One region of the Microbispora sp. NBRC 16548 genome, then DNA from elsewhere that is predicted to be linked to it. Evidence: predicted binding sites of a transcription regulator. Region 1 holds the regulator's gene; the other holds the start of a gene.
What was found. Region 1 encodes LexA, which represses DNA repair genes until DNA is damaged. Its sites were predicted from a motif close to TCGAACANNTGTTCGA; they were not measured.
Positions count from the first base shown of each region.

Region 2: a site for LexA is predicted at 3,442-3,457, ahead of recA (recombinase RecA). Genes of this name have one in related genera too.

Region 1 is NZ_BSSF01000001.1:116,006-121,881, reverse strand. Features, by position in the region: gene QSK36_RS00570 (vitamin B12-dependent ribonucleotide reductase) at 1-200, opposite strand, end outside; gene nrdR (transcriptional regulator NrdR) at 320-784, opposite strand; gene lexA (transcriptional repressor LexA) at 1,217-1,933, shown strand; gene QSK36_RS00555 (cellulase family glycosylhydrolase) at 2,027-3,709, opposite strand; gene QSK36_RS00550 (S41 family peptidase) at 3,925-5,876, opposite strand, start outside.
Region 2 is NZ_BSSF01000005.1:446,725-452,600, forward strand. Features, by position in the region: gene rny (ribonuclease Y) at 1-917, opposite strand, end outside; gene recX (recombination regulator RecX) at 1,198-1,803, opposite strand; gene recA (recombinase RecA) at 2,175-3,275, opposite strand; gene QSK36_RS16380 (hypothetical protein) at 3,607-3,882, shown strand; gene QSK36_RS16385 (ABC transporter permease) at 3,905-4,990, opposite strand; gene QSK36_RS16390 (ABC transporter ATP-binding protein) at 4,987-5,865, opposite strand; gene QSK36_RS16395 (winged helix-turn-helix domain-containing protein) at 5,858-5,876, opposite strand, start outside.

The DNA of each region.
Region 1 (5,876 bases):
AACTCCACGCCGTGCTGCTCGAAGTTGACCGAGCCGTCCCGCCAGTTCGTCATCACGACGTCGCGCCGCTCCCAGCGGACCTCGTCGTACGGGTGGACACCGGGGGTGGTGAAGATGCGCTTCATCTTCAGGCCCTTGCGCGGGCGCTTGCCCGGCCGGCCCCCCGCACCCGACACGGTGCCGCTCACGGTCTCCGTCATGACTTCCCCCTCCCAGGGCCCGATGGAGCCCCTTCTCCGACCACGCTCGTTATAACCACATCGTCGCGCCGCGCCGTCGCGCGCCGCCGCCCGCCTCGTCCCGGTCCCCCGGAAGGCGCCTACTCCTCGCCCACCGTGCTGTGGGCCGCGCGGAGCCGCTCGATCTCCGCCTCGAAGTCCGCCAGCGTCTCGAAGCTGCGGTAGACCGACGCGAAGCGCAGGTAGGCCACCTCGTCGAGGTCGCGGAGCGGGCCCAGGATGGCCAGGCCCACCTCGTGCGAGGCGATCTCGGCCGCGCCGGTGCCCCGGATGCTCTCCTCGACGCGCTGCCCGAGCTGGGCGAGGGAGTCCTCGCCGACCGGGCGTCCCTGGCAGGCCCGCCGCACGCCGGCGATGACCTTCTCCCGGGAGAACGGCTCGGTGACCCCGCTGCGCTTGCTCACCATCAGCAGTACGGTCTCCTGCGTGGTGAACCTGCGCCCGCACTCGGGGCAGGTGCGCCGGCGGCGGATCGCCGCCCCGTCCTCGGCCGCACGGCTGTCCACGACCCGGGTGTCCGGGTGGCGACAGAACGGACAGTGCACTTCATCGCCTCCCAGAACGCACATCCCGGAACACAAGGTGTGGTGAACTTACACCGATGTGACTACTAGATGTTGTGGTCCAACCGTAGGAGCGCCCGACCTTGAACGCAAGTCGAACCGGCCCCGAGTGAGGAAGTGCCTGCTCGGCGCGCGTGTCGCGCCTCCAGTCACGGCCGCATCGACAGCCCCGCCCGTCGCGGAATAGGCCCTTTACGCGCCTTTCCCTGCTGATTTCCGTACGGCTTCTGACCTGGGCGTACTACAGCCAGAGAAGATCGGGTAAATCGAACACGGGATCGATCGAACTCCCGTACGATGAGACGGACGGCGAGATCGGCGATTTCGCTGGATATCGAACAATTGTTTGACGGTGATCTTGAATCGCGGTACGGTCGCTCTGTGCGACATGAGGAACACGGATTGAGAGGTGGCATCGTGAGTGACCGAAGTGAGCAAGCGGATGGCGTCAGCGACCTCGCGGTTCGCAGGCGCGACTCGCTTGGCCTCACCCCCAGGCAGCGGAAGATCCTCGAGGTGATCCGCGACTCGGTCCAGCAGCGCGGCTATCCGCCCTCCATGCGGGAGATCGGGGAAGCGGTCCAGCTGACCAGCACCTCCAGCGTGTCGCACCAGCTCACGGCGCTCCAGCGTAAGGGCTACCTCCGGCGTGATCCGCATCGGCCCCGGGCCCTGGAGGTCCGGCTGCCGGGCGAGCCGGTGCTGTGGGTGGACCCGGACGCCACCTCCGAGGAGGAGGCCGGATTCAACCGGCCCACCGCAGCCTACGTGCCGCTGGTCGGCCGCATCGCGGCCGGTGGTCCCATCCTCGCCGAGCAGAGCATCGAGGACGTGTTCGCGCTGCCCAAGCAGCTCGTGGGCGAGGGCACGCTGTTCCTGCTCCAGGTCTCCGGCGACTCGATGATCGAGGCCGCCATCGCCGACGGCGACTGGGTCGTGGTGCGGCAGCAGCCGGTCGCCGACAACGGCGACATCGTGGCCGCCATGATCGACGGCGAGGCCACCGTGAAGACGTTCAAGCGCAAGGACGGGCACGTGTGGCTGGTGCCGCACAACCCCAACTACGAGCCGATCCCCGGTGACGAGGCCACCGTGCTCGGCAAGGTCACGGCCGTCCTGCGCAAGCTGTAGCAGCAGCGGCTCGCCGGTTCCGGACGCCGCACAGGGACAAGCCCGGCGCTCACGAGAGCGCCGGGCTTGTGCTGTGCCGTGTTCGGTCCGCCGTCAGGAGGCGGTGCAGCTCACCGGCGAAGGAACGCCGTTGGTGCCCGACCAGCTGCCGTTGAAGCCGAAGGTGGTCGAGGCCCCGGCACCCAGCGCGCCGTTGTAGGACAGGTTCGTCACCGTGACGTTCGACCCGCTCGCGCTGAGCGTGCCGTTCCAGAGCTGGCTGATGCTCTGGCCGTTCGGGAAGGCCCACTTCACGGTCCAGGCCGAGATGGCCGAGGAACCCGCCTTGACCGTGACCTCACCCTGGAAGCCGCCGGAGTACTGGTTGACGACCTTGTACGTGGCCGTGCAGGTCTTCCCGCCCGGCGACGAGGGAGACGCGGACGGAGACACCGACGGGGACGCCGACGGCGAGGCCGACGGAGAAGCCGACGGAGAAGCCGACGGAGAGGCCGACGGAGAGGCCGACGGCGACACGCTCGGCGAGGCCGAGGGCGACACCGGCGGCGTCGGGTTGCCGCCACCGGTCGGCGGGATCAGGTAGGGCGAGATGATGCTCTGCTTGGCCTGGTCGACCGTCGCCCAGTCGTCCTTCAGGATGCCGCCCGTGTCACCCGAGTTGGGGTTCCACGACCAGTAGGTGAACGACATGCCGTTCACCCCGCTGCCCATGTACTTCATGAGCTCCTGGAGCCAGATCTTGTCGATGTTGCTGGCGAGCGTGGTGCCGAACTCGCCCACCATGATCGGCGCGATGTTCTGCTTGTACAGGTAGCCGAAGTACTTGTCCCAGATGGCCGGCATGTTCGCCGGGTACGACGGGTCGTCGAACCACGCCTGGTGGTAGACCGACGTGGCGTACTCGTGGGGCGAGTAGACGAGCCGGTTGGCCACGTTCAGCCGCACCGGGTACTGGCCCGCCTTGGTGAGGTTGCCGCCCCACCAGCCGCAGTCCTCGTCGTTGCTGGTGTCGTTGTCCCAGACGTTGGACAGGCCGCCGCTCGGGCAGCTCACGCCCTCCACGAAGATCAGCCAGTTGGGCTGCACGGACAGGATGGCGTTGCCCGCGCGCTCGGCCGCCAGGCGCCAGTCGCGCGACTCGTCGCCGCAGCCCCAGCAGGAGCCGGTCGCGTTCGGGTTGGTGCCGTCGGCGTGCGGCTCGTTGTGCAGGTCGGCCCCGATGACGGTGGTGTTGCCGGCGTAGTGCTGGGCCAGCGACTTCCAGTCGCTGATCCAGGTGGACTCGGGGACGCCCGAGGTGTACCACAGCGCAGTCTGGCCCGCGCTGGTCGGCCGGTGCCGGTCGAGGATGATCCGCATGCCCTTCTGGCCCGCGTAGTCCACGACCTTGTCGAGGATCTGCAGCGGGGACAGGCCGATCAGGTCGGGGTTGGAGTAGGTGTTGACGCTCGTCGCCTGCGCGCCCGGCTTCAGGGCGTCGTCCGAGAACGGCACCCGGATGGTGTTGTAGCCGAGGCTCGCCATGAGGTCGAGCTGGCTCTTCCACGGGTTGTTCGCCCACAACCCGTGGAAGGTCTTGTTGTCGGTCTCCATGCCGAACCAGTTGATGCCGGTCAGCCGGACCGTGGCGCCGGTGCTGTCGACGATCTTGTTCCCGCTGGTGTGCAGGTAGCCGGTGCCCGTGCCGGCGGCGTTCGCCGGCGACCCGGTGACGACGAGAACGGTCGCCGCCATCGCGGCGGCCGTCGCCAGCCCGCCGAGAATTCGTCTGTACAAGACGTGCCTCCCACGCGGGGCGCACGCCGACGCCGAGCCATACGGTCAGGCGCGCACCCCAGACCACCGCCGGAGCGGTGGTGGTCGCGGCATGCCCTGACCGCACGCCTACATCGATATGACTAGTTTGTGGCTCGGGCGTAATTTTGTCCGGAAGGCCAGCCGATCGTCAACGTCCCGTCACGGCACGATGCCGACGAGCTTCGGCACCGGGATCACCGCAGCGGCGGCAACTCCGGCGGGGTGGCCGGATGCCTCTCCTGCAGCGCCGCCAGGGCCAGCTCCACCGCCCGCGCCAGCTGCGGATCCCGCCCGGCGACCAGGTCCTGCGGCGTCACGACGACCTCGACGTCCGGGTCGACGCCGTGGTTCTCGACGCCCCACCCCTCGCCTTCGAGCCAGAACGAGTACCGCGGCTGCGTGACGACGGTCCCGTCCACGAGCGAGTAGCGCGAGTCGATGCCGATCACGCCACCCCAGGTCCTCGTGCCCACGAGCGGTCCGATGCCGCGGTTCTTGATCCCGGCACTGACGATGTCCCCGTCCGACCCGGCGAACTCGTCGGTGACCGCCACGATCGGCCCGCGGGGGGAGTCCTCCGGGTATCGCGCCGGCTCGTACCCCCGGGCCAGCGACCACCCGGTCACCCGCCGCTGCAGCTTCTCCAGCACCAGCTCGGAGACATGCCCGCCGCCGTTGTCCCGGATGTCCACGATGAGCCCGTCGAAGTCCATCTCGGCACGCAGATCCCGGTGGAACTGCGCCCACCCGCTGGACATCATGTCGGGCACGTGCAGGTAGCCGAGCCGCCCGTCCGACGCCTCCCGCACGAACGCCCGCCGTCCCACCACCCAGTCGTGGTACCGCAGCCGCGTCTCGTCCGCGACGGGCGTGACGACGACCCGGCGGGTCTCGCCGCCGGAACCGGGCTGGACGGTCAGCTCCACAGGCCGCCCCGCCGTACCGGACAGCAGTGCCAGCGGCCCGCGGACCGGATCGACCGGGCGCCCGCTCACGGCGACGATCGCATCGCCCTCCCGGACGGCGACGCCGGGCGCGAGCAGCGGCGAGCGGGCCTCGTGGTCGGAGGACTCCCCGGGCAGGATGCGGCCGATCCGCCACACCCCGTTCCCGTCCCGGGCGAGGTCGGCGCCGAGCAGGCCCTGGCGGCGCCGGGGATCGCGGCCGGCACCGCTCGGCCGCGCGTACGCGTGGGAGGTGGCCAGCTCGCCCTGGACCTCCCAGAGCAGGTCGATCAGCTCGGAGTAGGCGCCGATCCGCTCCACGAGGAGTGCGTAGCGGTCGAGCGTGGCCGGCCAGTCCACGCCGTTCATGTCCGCTCGCCAGAAGTGGTCCCGCATGAGCCGCCCGGCCTCGTTGTAGGCCTGCCGCCACTCGGCGACCGGGTCGACGGTCACGGCCACGCGGTCCAGGTCGATCGTGACGACCTCGTCGTCCTCTCCGGTCGCGCGGGTCTGCAGGCCGTTGCCGCCGCTGGTCACCAGGCGCGTGCCGTCGCCGCTGACCTCGAAGGCCGCGAACTCCCTGCCCAGCTCGCTGACCTTGCGCTTGACCAGGTCATAGCGTTCGAGGACCGGCTCGCCGGGCTCGGTGCCGTCGCCGATCTCACCGGTGAGCGGATGGCGCAGCCACAGCAGGCCGCCCTTGGCGGCACGCAGGTTGGAGTAGGTGCCCGCGGGCACCGGTACGGGCACGATCCGCGCCGCCAGCCCGTCGGCATCCACCTCGGTCGCACGCGGAGGGTCGGGCTTGCCGTCGTCCGTGGCGTCCTCATCGGTGTCGTCCTCCCCGCCGAAGCCGCGGCCCGCCAGTGAGGGATCGAACGGCGAGGGCGTCGTGGCCTTGAGCGGCACCAGGTAGGGCCGGCAACTGGTCGGGAAGGACAGGTCGAAGACGTGACTGTCGTAGACCGGGTTGAACGTGCGGTCCGACAGGAAGGCCAGGTACTTACCGTCCATGGTGAACGACGGGCTGTAGTCGTTGAAGCGCGGCGGGGTGACCTCGATCGCGGTGCTGCCGTCCACGCGGGCCAGCTTGAGGTGGCAGCGCCAGGGCTGATAGGCATGCGCCCACGCGAGCCAGGCCGAGTCCGGCGAGAACGTCAGGTGATGCACGTCGCCGTGGGTGGTGCGGTCCACCTCGCGGA
Region 2 (5,876 bases), on a different contig from region 1:
TCCTCGATGCGCTGGGGGTGGATCCGGCCGTCGAGCACGAGCTTCTCCAGCGTCAGCCTGGCCGTCTCCCGACGGACCGGGTCGAAACACGACAGCAGCACCGCCTCCGGCGTGTCGTCGATGATCAGATTGACCCCGGTGGTGGACTCGAAAGCCCTGATGTTGCGACCCTCGCGGCCGATGATCCGGCCCTTCATCTCGTCGCCGGGCAGGTGGAGGACGCTCACCACCGACTCGGCCGTCTGCTCGGTGGCGACCCGCTGCACGGCCAGCGTCACGATCTTGCAGGCGCGCTTCTCGCCCTCCTTCCGGGCCTCGCTCTCGATCTCCCGGACGATCAGCGCGGCCTCGCGCTTGGCCTGGTTCTCGATCTCCTTGACCAGCTCCGTCTTGGCCTGTTCGGCAGTCAGTCCGGCGACCCGCTCCAGGATCTCCTGCCGCCGCTCGGCCACCCGCTCCAGCTCCTCGCGGCGGTCGGCCAGCTCGGTCTCGGTCTCGGCCAGCTTGCGGGCCCGCTCGGTCTGCCTGCGCGCCTCCTCGTCGAGCCGCTGCTCGCGCTCGGCCAGCCGGTTCTCGCGGCGTTCGAGGTCGGAGCGCAGCTCCTTGAGCTCCGTCTTGAGGATTCGCGCCTCCTCCTCGACCTCCTTGCGCATCAGCGCTGCGCTCTCGGCGAGTGTCTCCGACTTCTTGAGGATCTCCCCCGCGTCACGCTCCGCCTTCGTGCGGATCTCCTCAGCCTCGCGTCTGGCCCGTTCGAGTTCCTCGTTGACCTCGGCCTTCACCTCGGCAAGCTGCTCGGGCGAGGGGCCGGGCGGTGCGACGGCTCCGGTGCGGCGCATGACTATGACGAGGGCGGCGATCATCACGAGAGCCAGCAGCACTACCGCAACCGCAAGAACGATCACGATCGTGTCCATGCGCGCTCACCCCTCACGACAACTCTTGGCAGGGGTCACACGCGCAGCACGGCAGCGCCCGGTGGCGTCACCAGGACAAATATCGTCGCAATGCCCAGGCGCCCCGAGGGGCGACCCATATGGCCCGAAGGCCGGTCAATGTCTCTCGTCCGTCGTGGTACACCGTTATGGCAATCCGCGCTGCGCGGAGTAACTCCTCACTGCGGTCGAGATTAAGCGTCAGAGAGGTAACGAGCAAGCAAAGATGCCCTGTCAAGTGACTTTTGCGTGGTGCTATGGCTCACTCGAAGGTATCCGGAAGCCCATCTGACGGGCTGCCCTCGGCCTCGATCGCCTCTCGGACCACGCGGAAGGCCAGCCCCGGCGAGTAGCCCTTGCGGGCCAGCATGCCGACCAATCGTCGCATGCGCGCCTGCGGCTCCACCCCGCGGGTGGCGGCCAGCTTCCGATCCACCAGCCTGCGTGCGGTCTCGGCCTCCTCGTCCGGATCGAGCCGTCCGACGGCGTCCTTGACCGTCTCCTCGGCCACGCCGCGCCGCCGCAGTTCCTGGGCGAGCGCGCGGCGGGCGAGCCCGCGACCGGTGTGCCGGGAACTCACCCACGCGGCGGCGAACGCCTCGTCGTCGATGAGCCCGACCTCGGAGAACCGCTCCAGCACGGCGTTCGCCGCCTCCTCTGGCACGTCCCGCTTGCGCAGGGCGTCCGCGAGCTGGGCCCGGGTCTTGGGTGCCATCGTCAGCAGCCGCAGGCAGATGGCTCTGGCCACCGCCTCGGGATCGGCCGGCGGGCCCTCGCCCGCCGCGGTGCCCTCCTGCGGCCCGTCGGGAAGCCACCCGCCGGACCTCCTACGCTTTCCCCGGCCTCTCGGCGCTCCCCGTTCTCCCAGGCCCGCCCAATCTCCCGGAGCTGCCTGTTCCCCCAGCCCTGCCCAGTCTCCCGGAGCTGTCTGTCCCCCCTGGCCTGCCCAGTCTCCCGGAGCTGTCTGTTCTCTCAGGCCTGCCGGGTCTCCTCGCCGGCCGCCACGTCCCTGGCGCCGGCGTCCGGCCCGGCCGGCCTCCTGACCCGCCTCCGCACGCCCGATCTCCGCACGTCCGATCTCCGCGCGCCGGATCTCCTCACGCAGGGCGGCGATCGTCGCGGAGGCGTCCTCAGCCGATCCGGGCAGCTCTTCGGCCGGCCCCCAGGGTCCCGAGTTCCAGTCCCCCGGCCCGATCCCGTCGTCCGGGCCGGGGGGCTCGTCGCGCCTCATGCCTGCGCTCAGACGTCACCCGGCTTGGGCGCGCTGGCCGCCTTGCTGCCCCGGCCGGACGTGGGGGCGGGCGGCGCCGCCGGAGCGGCGGGGGGCTCGCTCGGCGAGTCGAGCCGCGGCCCGACACCGAGCTTCTCCTTGATCTTCTTCTCGATCTCGTTGGCGATGTCGGGGTTGTTCTTCAGGAAGTTGCGGGCGTTCTCCTTGCCCTGCCCGAGCTGGTCGCCCTCGTACGTGTACCAGGCTCCGGCCTTGCGCACGAACCCGTGCTCGACGCCCATGTCGATCAGCCCGCCCTCGCGGGAGATGCCGATGCCGTAAAGGATGTCGAAGTCGGCCTGGCGGAAGGGCGGGGCCATCTTGTTCTTGACGACCTTCACCCGGGTCCGGTTGCCGACCGGCTCGGTGCCGTCCTTGAGCGTCTCGATCCTGCGCGCGTCCAGCCGCACCGACGCGTAGAACTTCAGCGCCTTACCACCCGTGGTGGTCTCGGGGCTTCCGAACATGACGCCGATCTTCTCGCGGAGCTGGTTGATGAAGATGGCGGTGGTCCGGGTCTGGTTCAGCGCACCGGCGATCTTGCGCAGGGCCTGCGACATGAGTCGGGCCTGGAGACCGACGTGGCTGTCGCCCATCTCGCCCTCGATCTCGGCCTTCGGCACGAGGGCCGCCACCGAGTCGATCACGATGATGTCGACGGCGCCGGAGCGGATCAGCATGTCCGCGATCTCCAGCGCCTGCTCACCGGTGTCCGGCTGGGAGACGAGCAACGCGTCGACGTCGACGCCCAGCTTCTTGGCGTACTCGGGGTCGAGGGCGTGCTCGGCGTCGATGAACGCGGCGATGCCGCCGCCCTTCTGGGCGTTGGCCACGGCGTGCAGGGCGACCGTCGTCTTACCGGAAGACTCGGGGCCGTACACCTCGACGATCCTGCCGCGAGGATAGCCGCCGATGCCGAGGGCCACGTCGAGAGCGATAGAACCGGTGGGGATGACCTCGATCGGGGCACGCGCGTCGTCTCCGAGGCGCATGACGCTGCCCTTGCCGAACTGCCGCTCGATTTGTGCGAGGGCGGTCTCAAGGGCCTTCTCGCGGTCGTTGATTGCCATTGGGTGCCCCCTGAAGGGTGGTCGTCTGCTCGGTCACCGAAAAGCTACGGGGTGCCACCGACATTTTCCGGAGCTTCCCGCAGCCCGCCCCGGAAGGCGGGCCGGGAGCCTGTCGCGCCCCGGCGACCTGACGGCGCGCACCCCGGCGGCGACCAGTCCAATATAGCCGAACGACTGTTCGATCACATGCCCGATCCGCCGCCGAACCCGGGGACGAACGGCGTCCCAACCGCGCCGTTACATTCCCGGGCGTTACTCTGCCATGGTTGCCAGCGCGCTGACCTGGGACGATCCTTGTAGCAAAGCTGGATCTCCCCGCTGGAGGGGCCACGTGACGGGCACCGGCGACTACAGCGGACAGCGCCTCGCCCGCCTTGAGGCGCTCGCGGCGCGGCTCCCCGAGCACGGTCTCTCCGCGCGACTGCTCGGCACGGACGATCCGGTCTTGTCCGTCTGGCACCCGGGCACCGGCAGGCAGACGATCGTCTTCGCGACGCCCGCCAAGGGAGGCTGGATGTTCCTGTGGGCGCCGGGCGGCCAGGAGAGCGCCGACGACCCCGGCCGTGCGGCCGAACTGATCGGCCGGACGCTCTCCCGGCGCCCCTGATCCTCCGCCGGCGCCCCGGCCGTCAGCGGACGACCTCGCCCAGCTTGACCCGGGCGCCGGTGCGGAGCACCGCCCGCTGATAGACGCGGGCCGCGCCCAGCAGGACGGCCACCACGGCCACGACCATGAGCGCTCCGGCGATGAGGATCTCCCCCAGCGGCACGTCGACGGCCGCCGTACGCACGGGCATGACCATCGAGGAGAACGGCGGCACGAACGACAGCACGCGCGCGACCGTGCCCGTCGGCTCGACGGCGGCGAAGTAGGCCGTCAGGTAGGTGAACATCATGAGCATGGTCATCGGCGTCAGGACGGTGTTGAGCTCCTCCTGCCGCGACACCAGGGAGCCGAACGCGGCGGCGAGCGCCGAGAAGAAGGCGTAGCCCAGCACGAACCAGACGACCGCGCTGACCACGATTCCCCCCATTCCGGGCGGCAGGTCGGCTGTGAAGCCGGTCGCGAACGACGCCGCCAGACCGGCGGCGATGACCACGACGAGGTTGACCAGCCCCAGCGAGCCCAGCCCGACGATCTTGCCGCCCAGGAGCTGCCAGGGACGCACCGAGGTGAGCAGGATCTCCACGATGCGGCTGCCCTTCTCCTCCACCACACCCATGGCGACGAACATCGAGGAGTAGATGAGCAGGAAGAACAGCACCATCACGATCAGCGTGGCGATGCCGGTGCGCACGCCCTGGTAGCGGGCGTCCGCGCCGACCGACTCCACCGTCAGCGGCGTGATCGTGAGACCGGACGCCTTGATCTGGGTGTCACGGTGGGCGCTCTCCAGGATCAGCCCCAGCCGCTGGTCGAGTTCGCCGTTCGCGAGGACCTTGTCCCCGTTGATGAGGGCCGCGTCGAGGTCCCCGTCGACCACGGCCTTCCGGGCGGCCGCCTCGTCCGGCCACCGGGAGTACGCGAGCTGGGCGGCGGGCGGGGGCGCGTCGCCCACGACGCCGACGTCGTAGGTGTCGTCGCCGCCCAGGACCTTGGGCAGGAACGCGAGCGCCGCCACCAGGACCGCGCTGACCGCCAGACTGATCAGGTACGACTTCGTCCTGACGCGCGTGCGGATCTCCCGCTGGGCCACCAGCCACAGGCCGTTCATGCCACCGCCTCCCTGAAGATCTCGGCCAGCGTCGGCTGCCTGCGGCCGAAGTGCTCCACCCTGCCCGCCCCGATCGCCGTACGCAGGATGTCCTGGTCGTCGCCCTCCTCGCACAGCAGGACGTCACGGTCGCCCTCGCGGGTGAGCTCGCCGGGCAGGCCGTCGGCCCAGCCGGGCGCGGCGTCCCTGACCACGACCCGCAGCACCCCGCGGCCCTCCCGCTCGCGCAGCTCGCCGACCGGTCCGTACGCCACCATGCGGCCCGCCGAGATGATGCCGACCGAGTCGCAGAGCTGTTCGACCAGGTCGAGCTGATGGCTGGAGAAGATCACCGGCACACCCGCGGCGGCGCGGTCCTTGAGCACCTCCGCGAGCGCGTCGACCGCCAGCGGGTCGAGGCCCGAGAACGGCTCGTCGAGGATCAGGACCGCCGGCTCGTGGACGAGCGCGACGGCGAGCTGCACCCGCTGCTGGTTGCCGAGCGACAGCGCCTCCACGGCGTCGTCACGCCGCTCGACCAGGCCGAGCCGTTCGATCAGGGCGGCGGTGGCCGAGCGCGCGACGGCCGGGGCGAGCCCGTGGAGCCTCCCGAAGTATTCGATCTGCTCGGCGACCTTCATCTTCTGGTAGAGGCCGCGCTCCTCCGGCATGTAGCCGAACGTGCGGCGGTCGTCGTACGTCACCGGGCGCCCGTCCAGGCGCACCTCGCCGGAGTCGGCGTCGAGCACGCCCATGACGATCCGCATCGTCGTCGTCTTGCCCGCGCCGTTGGCGCCGACGAACCCGAACATCTCGCCCGGCCGTACGGTGAAGCCCACCCCGTCGAGGGCGGTCTTGTCTCCATAGCGTTTGCGCAGGCCGTCGATCTCAAGCACGGGGGGTCGCC